Regions from separate parts of the Streptomyces sp. f51 genome, predicted to be linked through region 4. Evidence: riboswitches for the same ligand, from Rfam matches in the RefSeq annotation. Region 4 holds a riboswitch; each other region holds the start of a gene.

Region 1 (5,047 bases), 1.4 Mb from region 4:
CCCGTACCCGGAGTTGATCTCGTCGGCGAGCCGCTGCACCTCGGCCGTGTAGTCCCGGTAGACCGCGAGGTCCTGCCGCGAGGGATAGGCGAAGGCCACGTGGACGACCCGCTCGCGCCACTCGGGGTGGTCGTCGAGCAGCTGCCGGAACGCCAGCAGCCCCCGGACGATGTTCTTCGACAGCTCGGTCCGGTCGACCCGCACGATCGTCCTGCGGTCCGCGCCGATCTCCTCGCGCAGCGCGGCCATCCGTTCCCCGACGTCCGCCCGGTGCGAGCGCTCGCGCAGGAACTCGGCGTCCGCCCCGAGGCCGTGCACGCCGACCCGGGTCTCGCGCACGGGCGGCCGGGCGCCGTCCAGGTGCTCGATCGCGGGGGTACCGCCCGAGGGCCGCGCGGCATAGCGGCCGGGTTCGGTCTGCTCCGCGCAGCGCATGAACGCCGTGGCCCACCGCCAGGTCAGGAAGGCCACCCGGTCGGCGCCGAGCATGCCCGCCATCAGCTCCGCGCGGATGTCGTCCGGGAGCATCCGGAAGTAGTCCTCGGGTGCCCAGGGGGTGTGGGAGAAGTGGCCGATGCGCAGGTCGGGGCGCAGCTCGCGGAGCATCCCGGGCACCAGGCACAGGTGGTAGTCCTGGACCAGCACGGCCGCGCCCTCGGCCGCGTCCTCGGCCAGCGCCTCGGCGAAGGCCCGGTTGTAGGCGCGGTACGACTCCCACTGGCGCCGGAACTCCGCGTCGAAGACCGGCTCCAGCGGGGTCTGGTACAGCATGTGGTGGACGAACCACAGCACGGAGTTGGCGATGCCGTTGTACGCGTCGGCGTGCGTGTCCGCGTCGATGGCGAGCATCCGTACGCCGTCCTCGCCCACCCCGCGCCCGACCGCCTCCCGGTCGCCGTCGCCGAGGGCCGAGCAGACCCACAGGGCGCCCGCGTCCGGCCCGATCGCCGAGAGGCCCGAGACGAGTCCGCCGCCGCCGCGCCGGGCGTGCAGCGAGCCGTCCTCCCGTACCTCGTAGGTGACCGGGCCGCGGTTGGAGGCGACCAGGATCCTGTGGGCACCATGCATTGAAGCCATGCCTCGAAACCTAGCCCCGTCTCGAAACGCTCAAACGCGCCCTTCGGCCGTATGCGATGCGCGGCCGCGGGCGCCGGACTACGCGGCTCTGCGCGTCTGGTACTCGGAGATTTCGGTCATCGGCGGCCTTTCCTCGGTGTCCACGGAGTAGGTGCGCGGCCGGAAACCGTCCCGGTCGCGTTCGAACTGGGTGAGGGAGGGGCGGATCAGATGGCCGCGGGCGAGCCGGAGCTGCGCGGTGCGGTAGATCGCGGCGGCCATGCGGCCGAGCGCCTGGCCGTCCTGGTGGCGGTGCTTGCGCACCCCGACGTCGACCTGGGCGAGGGCGTCGAGGCCCACGAGGTGCAGGGCGTCGACGAGCATGCCCAGCTCGACGCCGTAGCCGACGGGGAAGGGGAGCTGTTCGAGCAGCGAGCGGCGGGCCGCGTACTCGCCGCCGAGGGGCTGGACGAAGCCCGCGAGCTGCGGCCAGTGCATGTTCAGCAGGGGGCGGGCCATCAGCTCGGTGACCCGGCCGCCCTGTCCGCCGCCGCCGGCCATCGGGCGGTCGTACATGGCCTTGACGAGGTCGACGCCCGGCTCGGTGAGCAGTGGGCCCACGATCCCCGAGACGAAGTCGGACGAGAACTCCCTGAGGTCCGCGTCGACGAAACAGACGATGTCCCCGCTCGTCACGAGGAGCGAGCGCCACAGCACCTCGCCCTTGCCGGGCACGGCCGGTATCCGCGGGAGGATGTCGTCGCGGTGCACGACCCGCGCGCCCGCGGCGGCGGCGACCGCGGAGGTGCGGTCCGTCGAGCCGGAGTCGACGACGACGATCTCGTCGACGAGGGGCACCTGCTGCATCAGGTCGTGGCGGATGATCGAGACGATCTCGCCGACCGTCTCCTCCTCGTTGAGCGCGGGCAGCACGACACTGACGGTCGAGCCGGTGATGCGTTTGGCTGCCATGAGCTTGTGGAGCGGGCGGTCGGTCACGGACCAGGAGCGTGTGCTCAGCCAGCTCTCGACTTCTCTCAGCACCGTCTGCGGCTCCTCACTGTCTGATCACACGCTCTCATCGGCGTGCCCGCTGCGGCCAGCGGCAGATCGATTGGCTCGTCTCGCGGTTCGGACGACTATCTCAACTGTCCTGGCCTTCGGTTACAGTCTTGAACAACGCGCATGACCATCGCATGTCCTGGATCGTCGGCGCGTATCGCGTTCAACAGTTCAACAATCAAATACCGCTCATCCAGAGGGGCAGAGGGATACGGCCCGATGAAGCCCCGGCAACCCTCCAGCCGGTCTCGTACCGATCGATGTCGATCGCGTCGCGAGGCTCCCGGCTCGGGAAGGTGCCAAATCCGTCTCACGGCGAAGTGCGCCGTGAGGAAGATGAGGAGAAAGGGCCTCGCCTCCATGGCTGCGCAGACAGTTGCAAGCACCACGAACTCCGCCGACTCGGTGGATCTCGGCCCGGCCGCGGCGCTTTCCTGCCGCGAGTGCGGACACCGCGTCCCGCTCGGCCCGGTCTTCGCCTGCGAGGAGTGTTTCGGCCCGCTCGAGATCGCCTACGACTTCTCGGCGTACGACACCGAGGAACTCCGCAAGCGGATCGAAGCGGGACCCGCGAACATCTGGCGCTACGCGCCGCTGCTGCCCGTCCCCGCGGACGTGGCGGACAAGCCGAACATCAACCCGGGCTGGACCAAGCTCGTCCAGGCCGACAACCTGGCCCGTGAGCTGGGTGTCGACGCCGGAAAGCTCTTCGTCAAGGACGACTCGGGCAACCCGACGCACTCCTTCAAGGACCGCGTGGTCGCCCAGGCCCTCGAAGCGGCCCGCGCCTTCGGCTTCACCACCCTCTCCTGCTCCTCCACCGGCAACCTCGCCGGAGCGGTGGGCGCCGCGGCGGCCCGCGCCGGCTTCCGTTCCTGCGTGTTCATCCCGCACGACCTGGAGCAGGGCAAGGTCGTCATGGCCGCGGTCTACGGCGGCGAGCTCGTCGGCATCGAGGGCAACTACGACGACGTGAACCGTTTCTGCTCCGAGCTGATCGGCGACCCGGCCGGCGAGGGCTGGGGCTTCGTCAACGTCAACCTGCGGCCGTACTACGCCGAGGGCTCCAAGACCCTGGCGTACGAGATCTGCGAGCAGCTCGGCTGGAGGCTCCCCGACCAGCTGGTCGTGCCGATCGCCTCCGGCTCCCAGCTCACGAAGATCGACAAGGGACTCCAGGAGCTGATCAGGCTCGGGCTGGTCGAGGACAGGCCGTACAAGATCTTCGGCGCCCAGGCCGAGGGCTGCTCCCCGGTCTCCGTCGCCTACAAGGCCGGCCACGACGTCGTACGGCCGCAGAAGCCGGACACCATCGCCAAGTCGCTCGCCATCGGCAACCCGGCGGACGGACCGTACGTCCTGGACATCGCGCGGCGCACCGGCGGCGCGGTGGAGGACGTGAACGACGGGCAGATCGTGGACGCGATCAAGCTGCTCGCGCGCACCGAGGGCATCTTCGCGGAGACCGCCGGCGGGGTGACCGTCGGTGTCACCCGCAAGCTCATCGAGAACGGTCTCCTCGACCCGACGCTGACCACCGTCGTGCTGAACACCGGCGACGGCCTCAAGACCCTGGACGCGGTGGCCTCCGACACCGGGCTGACCGCGACCATCCGCCCGAACCTGGACTCCTTCCGAGAGGCTGGCCTCGCATCATGAGCGTCAACGTCCGCATCCCCACCATCCTGCGCACCTACACCGGTGGCGCCGCCGAGGTGTCGGCCGAGGGCGCGACCCTCGCCGAGGTCATCGGCGACCTGGAGAAGAACCACACGGGCATCGCCGCGCGCGTCCTGGACGACCAGGGCAAGCTGCGCCGTTTCGTCAACGTGTACGTCAACGACGACGACGTTCGCTTCGAGCAGGGCCTGGAAACCGCGACCCCGGCGGGGTCCGGCGTCTCCATCATTCCGGCCGTCGCCGGAGGCTGATCGTTACCCTCGGTAATGCCGAACACATCGCGTTCACAGAATTGCCCCCTCCGCGAGACAAGCGGAGGGGGCAATTCTGTAGGGTTGAACGCGCTAGAGTTGGGGAAGCCCGTTCGCTTTCGATGTTGGTTTCATGCCGGACGCATATGAGTTGCTGTTCGAGCGCCGACAAGAAGTAGCCAAAGTGGCTCGCCTTTTTGGGCATTTTATGGCATTTGTGGGGCCCGACTTGCCCCGGATCCTCGCGTAATCTCCGCAAATCATTGATCGGCCATGCCCAGAATTCTCGTCCGACTGACCTGTTGCAGAGGGCAGTTGGACAGATACATTCAGCCGCGGTCGACGCGTTCCGGCGCACACCCCCAACCGTTTGGGGGGTGAGGTCTGACCCGGATCCGCGAAGTGCGGATCTGTGCAAGGGCCAGTAATAGGGGAGTTAGGCATGGCTCAGGGCACCGTCAAGTGGTTCAACGCGGAGAAGGGGTACGGCTTCATCGCGGTCGACGGTGGTGCGGACGTCTTCGTGCACTACAGCGCGATTCAGATGGACGGCTACCGCACCCTTGAAGAGGGTCAGCGAGTGGAGTTCGAGATCTCGCAGGGCCAGAAGGGTCCGCAGGCGGACATGGTCAAACTCGCCGTCTGATCCGGGCGCGAACGACCAGCGACTCAACTCACGCACGAGGGGCCCGCATCCCACCAGGGATGCGGGCCCCTCGTGCGTTCCCCGGAGGCTTCCAGGGGGCTCGCTTCGCGAGCGCACCTTGCACTCGGCGGGGTCGAGTGCTAATCATTGGCGTTAGCACTCTCCCAGTGAGAGTGACAGAACTTGGATCGGGCCGGCGAGGCTCACGGGCCTGTGGGGCAAGGAACCACAGGGTTCGAGGGCCGTCCGTCGCGGGCGCGGGCGCGATCCGGAGCAATCCACCCCGTCCGGGAGGACCACTTCACATGGCCAAGATCATCGCGTTCGACGAGGAGGCACGGCGCGGTCTCGA
Region 2 (5,047 bases), 1.8 Mb from region 4:
GACGAACCCGACCTTCTCGCCGTGGTCGCCAGGATCGAACGGAGCCTGGCGCGCAACCTGGGCTTCGACGACTTCGTCACCGCCGTGGTCGCCGGCTACCCCGAGCCGGGCCGGCTGGAGGTCGTCAACTGCGGACACGCTCCTCCGCTGCATGTCCGCGCGTCCGGCACCGTCGTGTCGGTCGACCCCGTCGATCCCGCTCCTCCGCTCGGGCTGCGGGCCCTGACGGGGGAGTCCCCGAGCCTCCAGGTGCTGCCGCTGGCCGACGGCGACCAGCTCCTGCTGTACACCGACGGCGTCACCGAGGCCCGCGACCACGGCCGCGAGTTCTACGCCCTCGCCCAAGGGCTGGCACGGCATGTGTCCGACGAACCGGCCACCACGCTCGCCGCGCTCGACGCCGAGCTCCAGGCCCATGTGGGCGGGCGTCTGCACGACGACGCGGCGCTGCTGCTGCTGCGCAAGCCGGTCCCCGCCGAACCGGTGACCGCGGTCGGCGCGGGCACCCCTCCCGCGGTCGCCGGGGTGGGCTGCGGCGGGGGCCCGGAATAGTCGTGCGGGTGAGGGGGGTGGGCGACTGAGGTCGCTCACCCCCCTTCCGCGTGTCCAGGCGTGCGACGGCGCACGCCTGGAGGGGCCCGGGTCAGTGCCGGGCGAACTGGAGCCGGGTCGGCTGCACCGCGTCGGGACGCAGCGCGATGCCCTCGACGGTCAGGCGTTCTCCGTAGATGTCGGTGATCCTGACGGTGCCGCCGCATCCGCCGCCGTCCTCCGCGAGGAAATAGTTGTAGGCGGTGCGTGGAAGCGGCCGCCATCCGCCGCCGCTGCGCAGTTCGAGCCGGGCGACCGGATTCCTGTGCCCGATGACCTGGAGCGCGCACCAGTAGCGGCTGGACCCGGTCTTGTAGCGCAGCGCGACCGTACCGGCGGTGCCGGGGCTCAGCAGCTTCCAGGTGATCGGGATGCGGCCGGCCGAGAGGTTCGCGAGCCGGGCGAACGCCTGCGCGCTGAGGTCGAGCTGCCCGGGAGCGCAGCCCGTCGGGCATTCATTGGTGATCAGGACCGTGACGGTGGCGCCGCCGGCCGCGCGGACCAGCACGTACGCCCCGCACGCCTTGGACGTCTCGTAGTCGGTGTGGTTCATCGCTGCGGTCAGGACGTCGTCGCCCGGACCGTAGGAGCAGGAGCCGTCCCCTTTCCCGGCGTCGTACGTGGTCGCCACTCCTCGGTAGCCGACCCCCGGGCGGATCCGTCCCGCCAGGGAAGCGGCCGTCGCCGCGGCCCGCGGTGCGTCCGAGGCCGACGGCCGCGCCGACGTGGCGGAAGGGCGGGCCGTCACGGACGGGGAGAGCGTGGGATCGGGCGACCGCCCGGCCGTGGGGGACGTCGATCCGGACGCGGTCGCCCGGCCCGGATCCGGGGTCTGCCGGGAACCGCCGGCCGTCGAGGCGGCGGGATGCCCGGCCGTGTCGGCGGAGTGGGCGCCGGGACGGAACGCCACGACCAGACAGACCAGGGCCCCCGCCGTGACCAGCGCGACCAGGGCGGCGCTCCGCGGCCTCGGCCGGCGTCCGCGCCGCCCTGCGGATCGGCTCGTTTGCTTCATGCGCATCCGTTCTCCACCCGCGCGGGACCGAGCGGGACTCGTCGCATGTCTACTACGGACCACGTGTTGACGGGGTCACGTCCAACGAATCCGACGGATCTCGTTCCGCGGCGGGCGTCAGGCCTCCGCCGCCAGGGGCACCGCCTCGGTGCCGGGCCTGAAGGCGGGGTGGTCGCCGAGACGGCGTACGTAGTCCACGAGCCGGGGACGCGCGCCGAGGACCTCCGGGCAGCCAAGACCGGTGAGCGCCACCCAGACGTCGACGTCCGCCGCCGTGAGCCCGTCGCCCAGGACGTAGGGGTGCCCGGCGAGTTGGCAGTCGAGCAGGTCGAGGGCCGCCGCGAGCTCCGAGGGCCGGGCGGACGGGGTGACATCGCGCTCCAGCAGATCGCGGAGGGCTTCGATGTCGGCGGTGAGGGACGGAGGGCAGAGCGTGGAGGGGCAGGTCGTGGTGTGGCCGGAGAGCAGCCCCGCCAGGTCGCGGAGGATGTCGGGCGTGTGGTTGCTGACGATGCGTCCGCTCCAGCGGTCGCACAGCGCGGGCGCGGTCAGCGGCCCGTCGAAGTGATGCTCGGTGGCCTCGTAGGCTCGGCGCAGCGAAGCGAAGGCGTCGGGGGTGCGCACGGGGTCCACGAGGAGCGTGGTGGCGACCGAGTCCGACAGCCCGAGCAGCCCGAGCGTGATGGCGATGCGCAGCGAGTGCGGACAACTCCGCGACAGATACAGCTCGTAGCGGTGCGGAGCCGGGTAGAAGCCGCCGGCCAGGCCCACGCCGATGCGGCTGTCGACACGGCGGGGGAGGACGGAGGGCGCGGCCGCCGGCGTGAGCCGAAGGACCGAGGGCAGCGAAGTCTGCTCACAGGGACGGGCGTTGGCGGAACTGGACGTGCGCGAAGCTGTCTCGGGCATGACTCTCCCTGGGGGAAGAAGGAAGCCACCGCCGCTTTGTGGGCACCGGCGGCCGGGATGCGGATTGACTGCGCCTGTCGCACCGGTCCGGATCGGACGGACCGGTCGCGGATCAGTAGGCGCTGGAGACACGCAACAGATCGATGTGCAGGCGCCTCGTCAAGCCGTTCCTTGGCATTCCCACCGGTCCCCACCTCAGGGCTCGCGAGACGCGAGACCACGCTTGTCCCGCCGCACCGGCGGAACCCGGTCGTCACCCGGGGCACCCCGTCGCGGTGGAAGGGTTGCCTGTCAGCGGGCCGGGGCCGATGACCTCCGGAGCGGACGGAACCGCACCGAGGGCGCTGACAATCGTGACCGTCCATGTCAGTCTCGGGGCGCCCTGTTGTGCCGTCAAGAAGGCCGACAACACGGTCTCACCTGGTGGTCACCCGCATTGACATTCTTTTCGGGACGGGCCTAACGTGCGGCCCACAACGGGATGCCTTTTCGGCCGGAGAAGAAATGGTGACGGCGATGCACACAGCTGACGGGACGGCCGCATGGCGGCGCACCGGTCGCGATGTGCTCTGCGCCGACCGCTCCGTGGACCTGCTGCGCGTCAACAGCGCCCTGTGTACGGGCATGTGTCGCCCCATCAGCCAGGGCTGACGGTTCCTCCGAGTCTCTGACGACCGCCGCTGTCGCGGCGCGTCCCCTCACCTGTCCAGCACCCGTTTCGCGTGCGGCCGCGCACCGCCTCGTACCGAGCGTCTCCTTTCTCGGCACGGCGTCGCCGCCTGCGCGGATCCGGGGTGTCCGAATCCGCTGGAGCTCTCCATGAGTCAACTCCCAGGCAGCGCCGTGTCCTTCGGGCCGGCGACGCCGACCGAGGCGATCCCCCGCACCGACGACCCCGCCGCCCCCGCACCTCTGGCGGCTCAGCGGGTCCTTCCGCTCCGGCGCCCCGGCCGCTGGATCGTCACCGCCGTGGTGCTCGTGCTGGTCGCCCAGATCGTCCACGGCCTGGTGACCAACCCCTTCTACCAGTGGGACCGCTTCCAGTACTGGTTCCTGCGCCCGACCATTCTCGACGGTCTGCTGATCACCCTCGAAGTCACCCTCTACAGCGCCCTGCTGGGCCTGCTCGGCGGCATTCTCCTGGCCCTGGCCAGGCTCTCCCGGAGTCCGGTGCTCCGCGCGGTGAGCTGGGTCTACACCTGGCTCTTCCGTTCGGTACCCCTCATCGTGGTCCTGCTCTTCCTCTACAACTTCAGCGCGCTGTACCAGACGCTGAGCGTAGGCGTTCCGTTCGGTCCCGCCTTCTTCACCTTCGACGAGTCCCGCCTGGCCACCGACATGGCCGTCGCCGTCGTCGGACTGAGTCTGAACGAAGCGGCGTACGCCTCCGAAGTGGTACGCGGCGGTCTTCTCTCCGTGGACCAGGGGCAGCACGAAGCCGCCTCCGCCCTCGGCCTGCCGAAGCGGTACCAGTTCGCGAGGATCGTCTTCCCGCAGGCGCTGCGCTCCATCACCCCCAACTACGTCAACCAGCTCATCGGTCTGATCAAGGGCACCTCGCTCGTCTTCTACGTGTCCCTGCTGGACCTGTTCGGATCCGTGCAGAGCATGGGCAGCACCTACCCCGGCGACATCGTGCCGCTGCTCCTCGTCGCCACCGCCTGGTACCTGATCCTCACGAGCGTCGTGTCCGTCATCCAGTTCTACGTCGAGCGGTACTACTCGCGGGGCGCGCTGCGCACCCTGCCGCCGACCCCGTTGCAGAAGGTACGAAGCGGTCTGCGCGAAGCGCGGGCCCGGGTCCGCAGGGAGACGGCGATATGACCGGCGTGACGAGCGAGACGCGGCCCGCGGCGGTCGAGGTGCACGACGTCCACAAGTGGTACGGCATCCAACAGGTACTGAACGGCGTGGAGTTGACCGTACGGCCCGGCGAGGTCACGGTGATCCTGGGGCCGTCGGGCTCGGGGAAGTCCACCCTCCTGCGCGTGATCAACCACTTGGAGAAGCCCGAGGTCGGCCATGTGAGCCTGAACGGCGAACTCATCGGTGTACGCCGGCACGGCGACCGGCTCAAGGAGCTGAGCGAGCGGGTCATCCTGGCCCAGCGCAGCCGCATCGGGTTCGTCTTCCAGAACTTCAACCTCTTCCCTCATCTGACCGTGCTGGACAACGTGGCCGCCGCCCCGGTGGCGACCGGCAGGCTGTCCAGGCCCGGAGCGCGGGAGCTGGCCCGCGAGCTGCTCGCACGGGTGGGTCTCGCCGACAAGGCCAACGCCTACCCACGGCAGTTGTCGGGCGGTCAGCAGCAGCGTGTGGCCATCGCCCGCGCCCTGGCCCTGCGGCCCGGGGTCATCCTCTTCGACGAACCGACGTCCGCCCTGGACCCCGAACTGGTCGGCGAGGTCCTCGCCGTCATCAAGGACCTGGCCCACAGCGGCACCACGCTCGTGATCGTCACCCATGAGATCGGCTTCGCCCGTGAGATCGCCGACCGGGTGGTGTTCATGGACGGCGGGCGGATCGTCGAAC
Region 3 (5,047 bases), 6.1 Mb from region 4:
CAGGGGTGTCCGGCGGCGGAGGAGAAGCTGTGCCACGGCTCAGTACCTCACTCGGGGATCGATGAGGGCCGCGAGGATGTCGACGAGGAAGTTCGTCACCGCCACGACGACGGCGAACAGGGCCACGATGCCCTGCACGGCCGGGAAGTCACGCACCGTCAGGTAGTGGGCGAGTTCGTAGCCGAGTCCCTTCCACTCGAAGGTGGTCTCGGTGAGCACCGCTCCGCCGAGCAGTCCGGCGACCTGGAGTCCGAGGACGGTGACGACGGGGATCAGGGCGGGCCGGGCCGCGTGCCGGGTGATCAGACGGAGGGGCGACACGCCCCGGGACCTGGCGGCCTCCACGTAGTCGGCGGAAAGGGTGCCGATCAGGTTGGTGCGGACCAGTCGCAGGATGATGCCGGCGACGAGCAGACCCAGCGCCACGGCGGGCAGGACCGCGTGCTTGAGGACATCGACGACGGCCGCCCCGTCGCCGCTCCTCAGGGCGTCGATGAGGTAGAGCCCTGTCGTGCTGGACTGGTCCTGGAGGAAGAGCTGGACGTCGGTGCTGGCCCGGCCGGACGCGGGGAGCCAGCCGAGCCGGATCGCGAAGACCAGTTTCAGCAGCAGTCCCACGAAGAACACGGGGGTGGCGTAGGTGAGGACGGCGAACAGCCGCAGCGCCGCGTCGGGCGCGCGATCCCGGTGCGCGGCCGCCACCAGGCCGAGGGGGACGCCGACGACGAGGGCCACGACGAGTGCGTTGATGGCGAGTTCGGCGGTGGCGGCGCCGTAGGTGCCCAGGACGTGGGTCACCGGCTGGTTGTCGGTGACGGTGTGACCGAAGTCGCCAGTGGTCAGGGACCTGAGGTAGTCGAGGTACTGGGTGAGCAGCGGCCGGTCGTAGGCCGCCTGGTGCAGTTTGGCCTGGAGCTGGTCCGGGGTGAGCCGGTCGCCGAAGGCGGCGCTGATCGGGTCTCCGGTGGCGCGCATCAGGAAGAAGACCAGGCTGACGAGGACGAGCACGGTGGGGATGATGAGGAGGAAGCGGACCACCAGATAGCGGGTGAGTCCGTACCCCGCGGCGCCGCCTGCCGGGGCGGCGGCGGGGACGTCCTGGGTCAGGGTGCTCACTTCTTCGCGAGCCCGGCCCAGCGGAACTGGTACGCGCTGCTCAGCTCGTCGGGCACACCGCTGACGTCGGTGCGGGTCACGATCGCGGTGGAGCCCTGGAGCAGCGGCAGCAGGGGCACCGAGGCGGCGGCCTTGTCCTGTGCCTGCTTGAGCAGTTCGGCGCGCCTGGCGGTGTCGGTCTCCGTCTCCTCCTTCTTGATCAGCTCACGGACGGCGGGGTCGGAGTAGTCGTTGGCGACCCAGCTGTTGGCCGAGTAGAAGGGCGAGAGGTAGTTGTCGGCGTCCAGGTAGTCGGCATACCAGCCCAGTTGGTAGAGCGGGTACAGGTGCTTGACGCGGTCCTTGCCGTACTGGGTCCACTCGGTGGACTGGAGGTTCACCTTGAACAGTCCGGTGGCCTCGAGCTGGGACTTGACCAGCGCGTACTCGTCGGCCGAGGAGGAACCGTAGTGGTCGCTGTTGTACTGGAGGCTGAGGGTGACCGGGGTGGCCACCTTCGCCGCCTTCAGGCGCGCGGCGGCGGCCGCCTGGTCGGGGCCGCCCTTCTTGTCACCGTAGAGCGACTTGAAGGAGGCGGTGGCGCCGGTGAGTCCGTCGGGCACGGAGCTGTACAGCGGCTGGTAGCTGTTCTTGTAGACCTGCTGCGCGAGTTGGGCCCGGTCCACGGAGTCGGCGACGGCCTTGCGTACGGCCAGCGCCTTGGCCTTGTCGGGCTTCTTGGTCTTGGTGCCGTACGGCTGGGTCCGGAAGTCGAAGACGATGTAGCGGATGCCGTTGCCCGAGCCGGTGTGGACCTTGATGTCCTTCTTCTTGGAGAGGTCGTCGAGGTCGGCGGTGGTGAGCGTGCGGTAGACGGCGTCGACGGTGCCCTGCTGGACGTCGAGCTTGAGGTTGCTCGCGTCGGTGTAGTACTTCAACTGGATGTTCTTGGTCTTTGCGGCGCCCAGACCGCCGCCGTAGGCGCTGTTGGCGGTGAAGGAGACCAACGAGTTCTTGTCGTAACTGCGCACGCCGTACGGGCCGTTCCACGGTTTGCCCGCGACGATCGACTTGTCGTCGAGGATCTTGTCCGCGGGGAAGACCTGTTCGTCGACGATGTAGCCGGCGGCGGTGGACAGCACCTGCGGGAACAGCGTGTCGTTGGCCGACTTGAGGGTGAAGACGATGGTGGTCGGCGCCGGGGCGGCGACGGAGTCGAGGTCGTACAGGAGGGACGAGGGACCGTTCTCGTCGGCGATCTTAAGGGTGCGGTCGAAGCTGAACTTCACGTCGGACGACGTCAGTTCGTGGCCGTTGGCGAACTTCAGGCCCTTCTTCAGCGTGACCGTGTACTCCTTGGGGCCGGTCAGCTCGATCCCGGTGGCCAGGTCCGGGGAGACCTCCGTGGCGCCGTTCCTCACGCTGAGCAGGGTCGCGTAGACCTCGCTCTCGATGGTGCCGGAACCCGCGTCCCAGGAGCCCGCGGGGTCCAGGGCGGTGACCTGGTCCGTGGTGCCGACGGTGATCCCCGCTTCCGCGGAGCCGGTGGAGCCCTTGCTGCTCGTGCAGCCGGTCAGGGCCACCAGGAACGCCGTGCCGAGCGATATCGCGCCGAGGGTCCGGACGGGTCTGGTGGTGTCGTGCTGTGCCATGGCTGGTCTCTGCTTCCGCATGGTGGGGTGCACGAAGGGGCTTCGGCAGGCAGGGCATGCCGAGCGCGCTGTCGTGTGAAGGAGGTGGAGTGTGGGTGCCGGTCAGCCGTGACAGAGACAGCTGCAGACCAGCAGCAGATCGACGTGGCGCCGGGAGCACAGCACAAGGGCCGTTGGCACGCTGTCCTCCCGGGAATGTCGTCGGCCCTCGGACCGATGGGAACGCACTTGCAGAACAGGAAAGATCCGCCGAGCCTTCACCTGGGGCACCCCACTGCGTCGAGGGTTGCCGTCCGGCCAGCCAGGGCTTGATCACCGGAACTCGTAGCTCGCGCTCACCGTAGATTCCCGGTTCCCCCGGCGTCAAGGGCGCGCGGCAAGCGATATGATTGCAATCTGATGGGCCGTCACATTGCAATCATATTGCGCGGGACCGGACCTTCAGAAGAGAAGCGTAAACTGCGGCCGGAAAAGCGTGAGAACCAACTGACCACCCATGGTGAGCGGTTGCTAGGGTTCAGCCATGCAGATAGGCGTCAACGTCCCCAATTTCGGACCCGGCACCGACCCGGAAACCCTTTCCCGTTGGGCCAGGACGGTGGAAGGCCTCGGTTTCGACCTCTTGATGGTCTCCGACCACGTGGCCATCACATCGGATGTCGCGAAACAGTATCCCGCCCCGTTCTACGATCCTTTTACGACGCTCTCCTGGCTGGCCGGTTTAACGACCCGGGTAAAGCTGGGCACCACGGTTCTCATCGCGCCCTACCGGCATCCCCTGCTCGTCGCGCGAATGGCCGCCAACCTGGACCAGCTTTCCGGCGGCCGGCTGATCCTCGGGGTCGGTGTCGGCTGGGCCAGGGAGGAATTCGACGCGCTCGGCGTTCCCTTCGAGCGGCGTGGCGCGCTCACCGACGAACTGCTGGAGACCCTGCGCACCGCGTGGGCGGACGAGGCGGACTACCGGAGCGGGCAGATCCCCATCTGGATCGGCGGCAACAGCGACGCGGGACTGCGCCGGGCGGCCCGCCTCGGCCTGCCGTGGCACCCGCTCCGGTTCACCATGCCGTGGTTCCGTGACGCGGTGGACCGCCTGAAGGGCATCGCCGCCGAACTCGGGCAGCCCGCGCCCGATCTGGCGCCGCGCATCGTTCTCCGGCTCACGCCGAAGCCGGTCGACCATCCGGACCGCCGGGCCGGCGAGGGCACCATCGAGCAGGTCCTCGACGACATCGAGCAGTTGCGCCTCGCCGGTGCCGGCACGGTGGTCCTCGACCCCTACAACGGCGACCCGGACGAGACCCTCAGGCCCGAGGTGGCGTGGCAGGCGCTGGCCACCGTGGCCGCCCACCTGGCATAGCCCACACCCCACGCCCACGCCCACGCCCACAGAGACGGAGCCACGGTGGCCCCCAACACCCACGACACTCACCACGGCGACAGCCCCGACGCCGGTGACACCGGCCGGTCCTCCGCCGTCAGCGCGGCCGACCTGGTCCATCTCCGCCGCTGCCTGGACCTCGCGGCCGAGGCCGTCGACGCCGGTGACTGGCCGTTCGGCTCGCTGCTGACCGACGCGGACGGCAAGGTCCTGGCCGAGGACCGCAACCGCGAGTCCAGCACCGGGGACCCGACCCGGCACCCCGAGTTCGAACTCGCCCGCTGGGCCGCGACCAACCTGAGCCCCGAGGAACGGGCCACGGCGACCGTGTACACCTCGGGAGAGCACTGCCCGATGTGCGCGGCCGCGCACGGCTGGGTCGGGCTGGGCCGCATCGTGTACGCGAGCTCGTCCCAGCAGGCCCGGGACTGGAAGGCCGAGTGGGGCGTGCCCATCACCTCGCCCCTGAGCCCGTTGTCCATCCGGGACGTCGTCCCCGGCCTGGAGACCGCCGGCCCGGTCCCGGAACTGGCCCAGCAGGTCAAGGAGTTGAACCTGCGCTTCCGGGCCCGCATCGACGCGGCCGGCTGACGGCACGAAAGAGCGCATCGGGGCCCGGCGGCGTGACGCGCCGCCGGGCCCCGTTCCCGTGTGGACGATCAGGCGCGGATCAGACCATGAACTGGTCGTACCTGGCCATGTGTTCCTGCAATTCCTCCAGGCTCGGGTTTCGCCCGTTGGCCGTGAGACGCCCCAGACCGCGGAAATAGTCCTCGCGATCGTAGATCGGATAGAACATGATCAGCAGAGTGGCGTCCTCCTTGCCCCGGTTCGTGAAACCGTGCGGCTCCCCCTTGGGAACGTAGGCGAACGCGCCCGGTTCGCCCACCACCTTCCGGTCGCCGATCGTGAACTCGAT
Region 4 (5,047 bases):
GCCAACGCGACCTCCCAGCAGTCCCTGGTCGGGGCCTCCGGGGCGATCTCCGCGGTGCTCGGCGCGTTCCTGTACCTGTTCCCCAGGGCCAGGGTGACCAGTCTCTTCCCGTTCCTGTTCTTCCTGCCGCTGCGGTTCCCTGCCTGGGTGGTGCTGCCGTTCTGGTTCACCCTGCAATGGCTGGCCGCGGGCCGCAGCTCCTCGGGCCCCGGGGTGGCGTATCTGGCCCACCTCGTGGGCTTCACCCTGGGATTCGTCTACGCCTGGGCGCGGTTCCGCCGCCGCCCGGCGGTCGTGCCCTCCCTCGGGGTGCTGCCGGGGCCCCCGGTGGAGCGGCCGGGTCCCGTGGACCGCGAGTAGGGTGAGATCCCCAGCAGCGGCCCCCTAGGGAGAGAACCAGCCGTGATCACCGCGATCGTCCTCATCAAGACCAGCGTGGACCGGATCCCCGAGATCGCCGAGTCGATCGCGTCGCTGGAGAGCGTCAGCGAGGTCTTCTCCGTCACCGGCACCTACGACCTGATCGCCATGGTCCGGGTCCACGCCCACGACGACCTGGCGGACGTCATCCCCGGCCGGATCAGCAAGATCCCCGGCGTCGAGGCGACGGACACGCACGTGGCGTTCCGCACGTACTCCCAGCACGACCTGGAGGCGGCGTTCGCGATCGGTCTCGACTCCTGACCGACGCGGCGCCGCCTCCGGGCGGGGCTGTCCCCGGTGTCAGACCGCGGGGACGCAGCGGCCGCCCTCGGTGCGGTACTGCCAGCGCGCGCCGTCACGGACCAGCTCGCGCACGGCGCGGACGAACCGCTCGACGTGCTCGTCCGGGGTGCCGGCCCCGAAGCTGACGCGGATCGCGTTGAGGGACTTCTCGCCGGGGGCCGCCTCGGGGGCCCCGCACTCCCCCTGGGTCTCCGGGGCGCTGCCGAGCAGCGTGCGGACGAGCGGGTGGGCGCAGAACAGGCCGTCGCGCACTCCGATGCCGTACTCGGCGGAGAGCGCGGCCGCGAAGTGCGAACTGTTCCAGCCCTCGACGACGAAGGAGATGACGCCGACCCGCGGGGCGTCGTCGCCGAACAGGGAGAGGACCCGGACCTCGGGGACCTCGGCGAGGCCCGCGCGAACGGTGCGGATCAGGTGCCGCTCACGGGCGAGCAGGTTGTCGAAGCCCTCCTCGGTGAGCGCCTTGCACGCGGACGCGATCGAGTAGGCGCCGATGACGTTCGGCGAGCCGGCCTCGTGGCGGGCGGCGCTGTCGTGCCACTCCACGTCCACGCCGCCGTCCGCGCGCCGGGTGACCTTGCGGCTGGCGCCGCCGCCCGCGAGGTAGGGGTCGGCCTCGCGCAGCCAGTCGGAGCGGCCGGCGAGGACACCGGAGCCGAAGGGCGCGTACAGCTTGTGCCCGGAGAAGGCGACCCAGTCGACGTCGAGGTCCTGGACCGACACCGGGTGGTGCGGGGCGAGCTGGGCGGCGTCGAGGACGATCCGGGCGCCGTGGGCGTGCGCGGCGGCGGCCAGTTCCCGCACGGGCCACAGCTCCCCGGTGACGTTCGAGGCGCCGGTGACGCAGACCAGGGCCGGTCCGTAGGGGTCACGGGCGGCGAGGGCACGCTCCAGGGTGTCGACGGCCTCGCCCGGGGTGCGCGGGGCGTTCAGGTACGTCACCCGGGCGTCGCGCCAGGGCAGCAGCGAGGCGTGGTGCTCGGTCTCGAAGACGAAGACCTGGCAGTCGGCCGGCAGGGCCGCGGCGAGCAGGTTGAGCGAGTCGGTGGTGGAGCGGGTGAAGACGACCTGGTCGTCGGCGCGGCAGTCGAGGAACTCCTCGACGGTCCTGCGGGCGTTCTCGAAGAGGTCGGTGGACAGCTGCGAGAGGTAGCCGGCGCCCCGGTGGACGCTGCCGTAGTAGGGCGCGTACGCGGCCACGTCGTCCCACACCCGCTGGAGGGCGGGCGCGCTGGCGGCGTAGTCGAGGGCCGCGTAGGTCACCTCGCCTCCGGTGACGAGGGGGACGGTGACATCCCGGCCCAGAACGGGCAGCGGGGCACAAACACTCTGGTCGGCGGCAACGGTGGAGACAGACATGGCGAGCTCCTGTGAGAGGCAGGCGGGATCACCGCGCGAGCCGGCCGCCGGAGGGCGGCGCTCAGCGCGGGAGGAGGTGAAAAGGGTGTGCGGAGGCGGGGCTCGGCGCCCTAGCGCATTCGCTTGCTCACAGAAGGCTCCCTCGAACGACCAGGACCCCTGGTGGTCCGCCCGGAGAGCGGGAGGGGTCCGCGCTTGCCGTAGGCCTCGCTGCCTACGACCTGGTCTTCACCCGGGGCACCCCGCCACGGACGGAGGGTTGCCGGACAGCCGGCCGGGGCCTGATGGCTGTCACTCATGACCTGGTACAGCATCTTGCCAGAGGATCTTCCCCGCGCAAGACGCAGTCCAGGATCCGGACTGCGTCCCGCGCGGGATCCCGCGTGGCTCCGATGCGGGGATCAGGCGTTGCTGGCGGCCACCCAGCGCTCCAGGGTGCGCCTGGCGGCGCCCGAGTCGATCGACTCGGCCGCCCGGTCCATCTGGTCGCGGAGCTGCCCGGCGAGCGGCTCCCCGGTCGGTGACAGGGCCACCAGGGCCGCCGCCGAGTTCAGCAGGACCGCGTCCCGTACGGCCCCCTGCTCGCCGTCCAGCAGGCGCCGGGCGACCTCCGCGTTGTACGAGGCGTCGGCGCCGCGCAGCGCCTCCACCGGGACGATGTCGAGCCCGACGTCACGCGGGTCGAAACGCTCCTCGGTGACCCTGCCGTCGCGGACGACCCACACGTGGGAGCCCCCGGTCGTGGTCAGCTCGTCGAGGCCGTCGTCGCCACGGAAGACCAGCGAGGAGTTGCCGCGCTCGGCGAATACGCCCGCCACGATGGGCGCCATCCGGAGATCGGCGACACCGACCGCCTGAGCCTTCACCCGCGCCGGATTGGTCAGCGGTCCGAGCACGTTGAAGGTGGTCCGGATGCCCAACTGGCCGCGGGCCGCCGCCACATGACGCAGCGCCGGGTGGAACTTGACCGCGAAGCAGAAGGTGATCCCGGCCTCCTCGGCCACCTCGGCCACCCGCTTCACGGGCAGTTGGAGGTTGACGCCGAGCTTCTCCAGCACGTCCGAAGAGCCGGACGCGGAGGACGCGGCCCGGTTGCCGTGCTTGACCACCTTGGCGCCGGTGCCGGCCACCACGATCGAGGACATCGTGGAGATGTTGACGGTCTTCGCGCCGTCGCCGCCCGTTCCGACGATGTCGACCGTGTGCCCGGGCACCTCGATCACATTGGCGTGCTCGTACATCGCCCGGACGAGTCCGACGATCTCCTGGACGGTCTCGCCCTTGGCCCGCAGGGCCACCACGAACCCGGCGATCTGCGCGTCGGTCGCCTCGCCGCGCATGATGCGGTCCATCGCCCAGGCCGTGTCGTCCGCGCTCTGGTCGCGGCCTTCGAGCAGTCCGTTCAGTACCGCGGGCCAGGAACGGCCCGCCGCGGTGTCGCCTCCAGCGGGGTTCACAGCGCTCATGGTCGCTCCTGGGTTCGTAGGTCACGCGGTCGCGGATGGGACGGCGCCGGTGACACGGTCGTGGGTGGCACGGGATGAACTCACCCCGCGGCACCGGGTGAGTCCACCCTATCCAGCCGCGGGACGGCGAAGAGCCCCGTCCGCTGCGCGGACGGGGCTCCTGCCGTGGCGAACTGCCGGGGATCAGTGGTGGCCGTGGCCGCTCGTGATCTCCTTGTACTCCTCGACGGTGGGCTTGGGGATCTGGCCTTCCTCCCCGTAGAAGCCCTTGCTCATCTTGGCGCGCAGCTTCTGCGCACCCGAGACCTTGCGCTCGACACCGTTCTCGTCGACCGTCGGGCCGATCTCGGCCGGCTTGTACTGCTCGTGCGCGGTGAGCGTGTGCAGCGCGTCCTGGCTGAGCGGCTCGTGGACCTCGATGAACTCACCGTGCGGCAGGCGCTTGATGATGCCCGACTCGCGGCCGTGCAGCACCTTGTCCCGGTCCCGGCGCTGGAGGCCGAGGCAGATCCGCTTGGTGGCGATGAAGGTGAGCACCGGCACGACGAAGAAGGCGATGCGCACGAACCAGGTGATCGAGTTGATCGCCAGGTGGAAGTGCGTGGCCCAGATGTCGTTGCCGCCGCCGACGAGCAGGACGAAGTACCAGCTGATCCAGGCGGCACCGAACGCGGTCCGGGTCGGGACGTTGCGCGGGCGGTCCAGGATGTGGTGCTCGCGCTTGTCGCCGGTGACCCAGGACTCGATGAACGGGTAGACCGCGATCGCGACCAGGACCAGCGGGAAGATCACCAGCGGGATGAACACGCCCAGGACGAGCGTGTGGCCCCAGAGGTTGATCTCCCAGCCCGGCATGACACGGATCAGGCCCTCGGAGAAGCCCATGTACCAGTCGGGCTGGGCGCCCGTGGACACCATGTCGGGACGGTAGGGACCCATGGCCCAGATCGGGTTGATCGAGGCGATCGCCGCGATGGCCGCGATGACACCGAAGACCAGGAAGAAGAAGCCTCCGGCCTTGGCCATGTAGACGGGCAGCAGCGGCATGCCGACGACGTTCTCGTTGGTCTTGCCGGGGCCCGCGAACTGCGTGTGCTTGTGGTAGAAGACCAGGATCAGGTGGCCGACGACCAGGCCGAGCATGATGCCCGGCAGCAGCAGCACGTGCACCGAGTAGAAGCGGGCCACGAAGTCGCCGCCCGGGAACTCGCCGCCGAACAGGAAGAACGACAGGTACGTGCCCACGATCGGCACGGACAGGACCGCGCCCTCCATGAAGCGGACACCGGTGCCGGAGAGCAGGTCGTCCGGGAGCGAGTAACCGGTGAAGCCGGTGAACATGCCGAGGACGAACAGCAGGAATCCGAAGACCCAGTTGACCTCACGCGGCTTGCGGAACGCACCCGTGAAGAACACGCGCATCATGTGCACGAACATGCCGGCGAGGAAGATCAGCGCGGCCCAGTGGTGGATCTGACGGATCAGGAGACCACCGC

The links. A riboswitch is a leader RNA that binds a small molecule or an ion and turns the genes downstream of it on or off. The one in region 4 is predicted to bind S-adenosylmethionine.
Region 1: another riboswitch for S-adenosylmethionine. It lies ahead of thrC (threonine synthase); the one in region 4 lies ahead of WJM95_RS08335 (aminotransferase class V-fold PLP-dependent enzyme).
Region 2: another riboswitch for S-adenosylmethionine. It lies ahead of WJM95_RS00215 (cell envelope biogenesis protein OmpA); the one in region 4 lies ahead of WJM95_RS08335 (aminotransferase class V-fold PLP-dependent enzyme).
Region 3: another riboswitch for S-adenosylmethionine. It lies ahead of WJM95_RS34880 (ABC transporter substrate-binding protein); the one in region 4 lies ahead of WJM95_RS08335 (aminotransferase class V-fold PLP-dependent enzyme).

The regions. Positions count from the first base shown of each region.
Region 1 is NZ_CP149798.1:3,295,866-3,300,912, reverse strand. Features, by position in the region: gene WJM95_RS14395 (trehalose-6-phosphate synthase) at 1-1,077, opposite strand, end outside; gene WJM95_RS14390 (glucosyl-3-phosphoglycerate synthase) at 1,156-2,100, opposite strand; SAM riboswitch class I at 2,305-2,461, shown strand; gene thrC (threonine synthase) at 2,479-3,777, shown strand; gene WJM95_RS14380 (MoaD/ThiS family protein) at 3,774-4,049, shown strand; gene WJM95_RS14375 (cold-shock protein) at 4,492-4,695, shown strand; gene groL (chaperonin GroEL) at 5,001-5,047, shown strand, end outside.
Region 2 is NZ_CP149798.1:47,882-52,928, reverse strand. Features, by position in the region: gene WJM95_RS00225 (SpoIIE family protein phosphatase) at 1-552, shown strand, start outside; gene WJM95_RS00220 (expansin EXLX1 family cellulose-binding protein) at 644-1,606, opposite strand; gene WJM95_RS00215 (cell envelope biogenesis protein OmpA) at 1,724-2,515, opposite strand; SAM riboswitch class IV at 2,730-2,874, opposite strand; gene WJM95_RS00210 (hypothetical protein) at 3,032-3,166, shown strand; gene WJM95_RS00205 (amino acid ABC transporter permease) at 3,335-4,339, shown strand; gene WJM95_RS00200 (amino acid ABC transporter ATP-binding protein) at 4,336-5,047, shown strand, end outside.
Region 3 is NZ_CP149798.1:7,997,275-8,002,321, reverse strand. Features, by position in the region: gene WJM95_RS34890 (ABC transporter permease) at 1-36, opposite strand, end outside; gene WJM95_RS34885 (ABC transporter permease) at 40-1,116, opposite strand; gene WJM95_RS34880 (ABC transporter substrate-binding protein) at 1,113-2,747, opposite strand; SAM riboswitch class IV at 2,967-3,077, opposite strand; gene WJM95_RS34875 (LLM class flavin-dependent oxidoreductase) at 3,271-4,107, shown strand; gene WJM95_RS34870 (nucleoside deaminase) at 4,240-4,719, shown strand; gene WJM95_RS34865 (cupin domain-containing protein) at 4,799-5,047, opposite strand, start outside.
Region 4 is NZ_CP149798.1:1,865,796-1,870,842, forward strand. Features, by position in the region: gene WJM95_RS08325 (rhomboid family intramembrane serine protease) at 1-360, shown strand, start outside; gene WJM95_RS08330 (Lrp/AsnC ligand binding domain-containing protein) at 403-684, shown strand; gene WJM95_RS08335 (aminotransferase class V-fold PLP-dependent enzyme) at 724-2,085, opposite strand; SAM riboswitch class IV at 2,272-2,388, opposite strand; gene trpD (anthranilate phosphoribosyltransferase) at 2,487-3,551, opposite strand; gene WJM95_RS08345 (cytochrome bc complex cytochrome b subunit) at 3,735-5,047, opposite strand, start outside.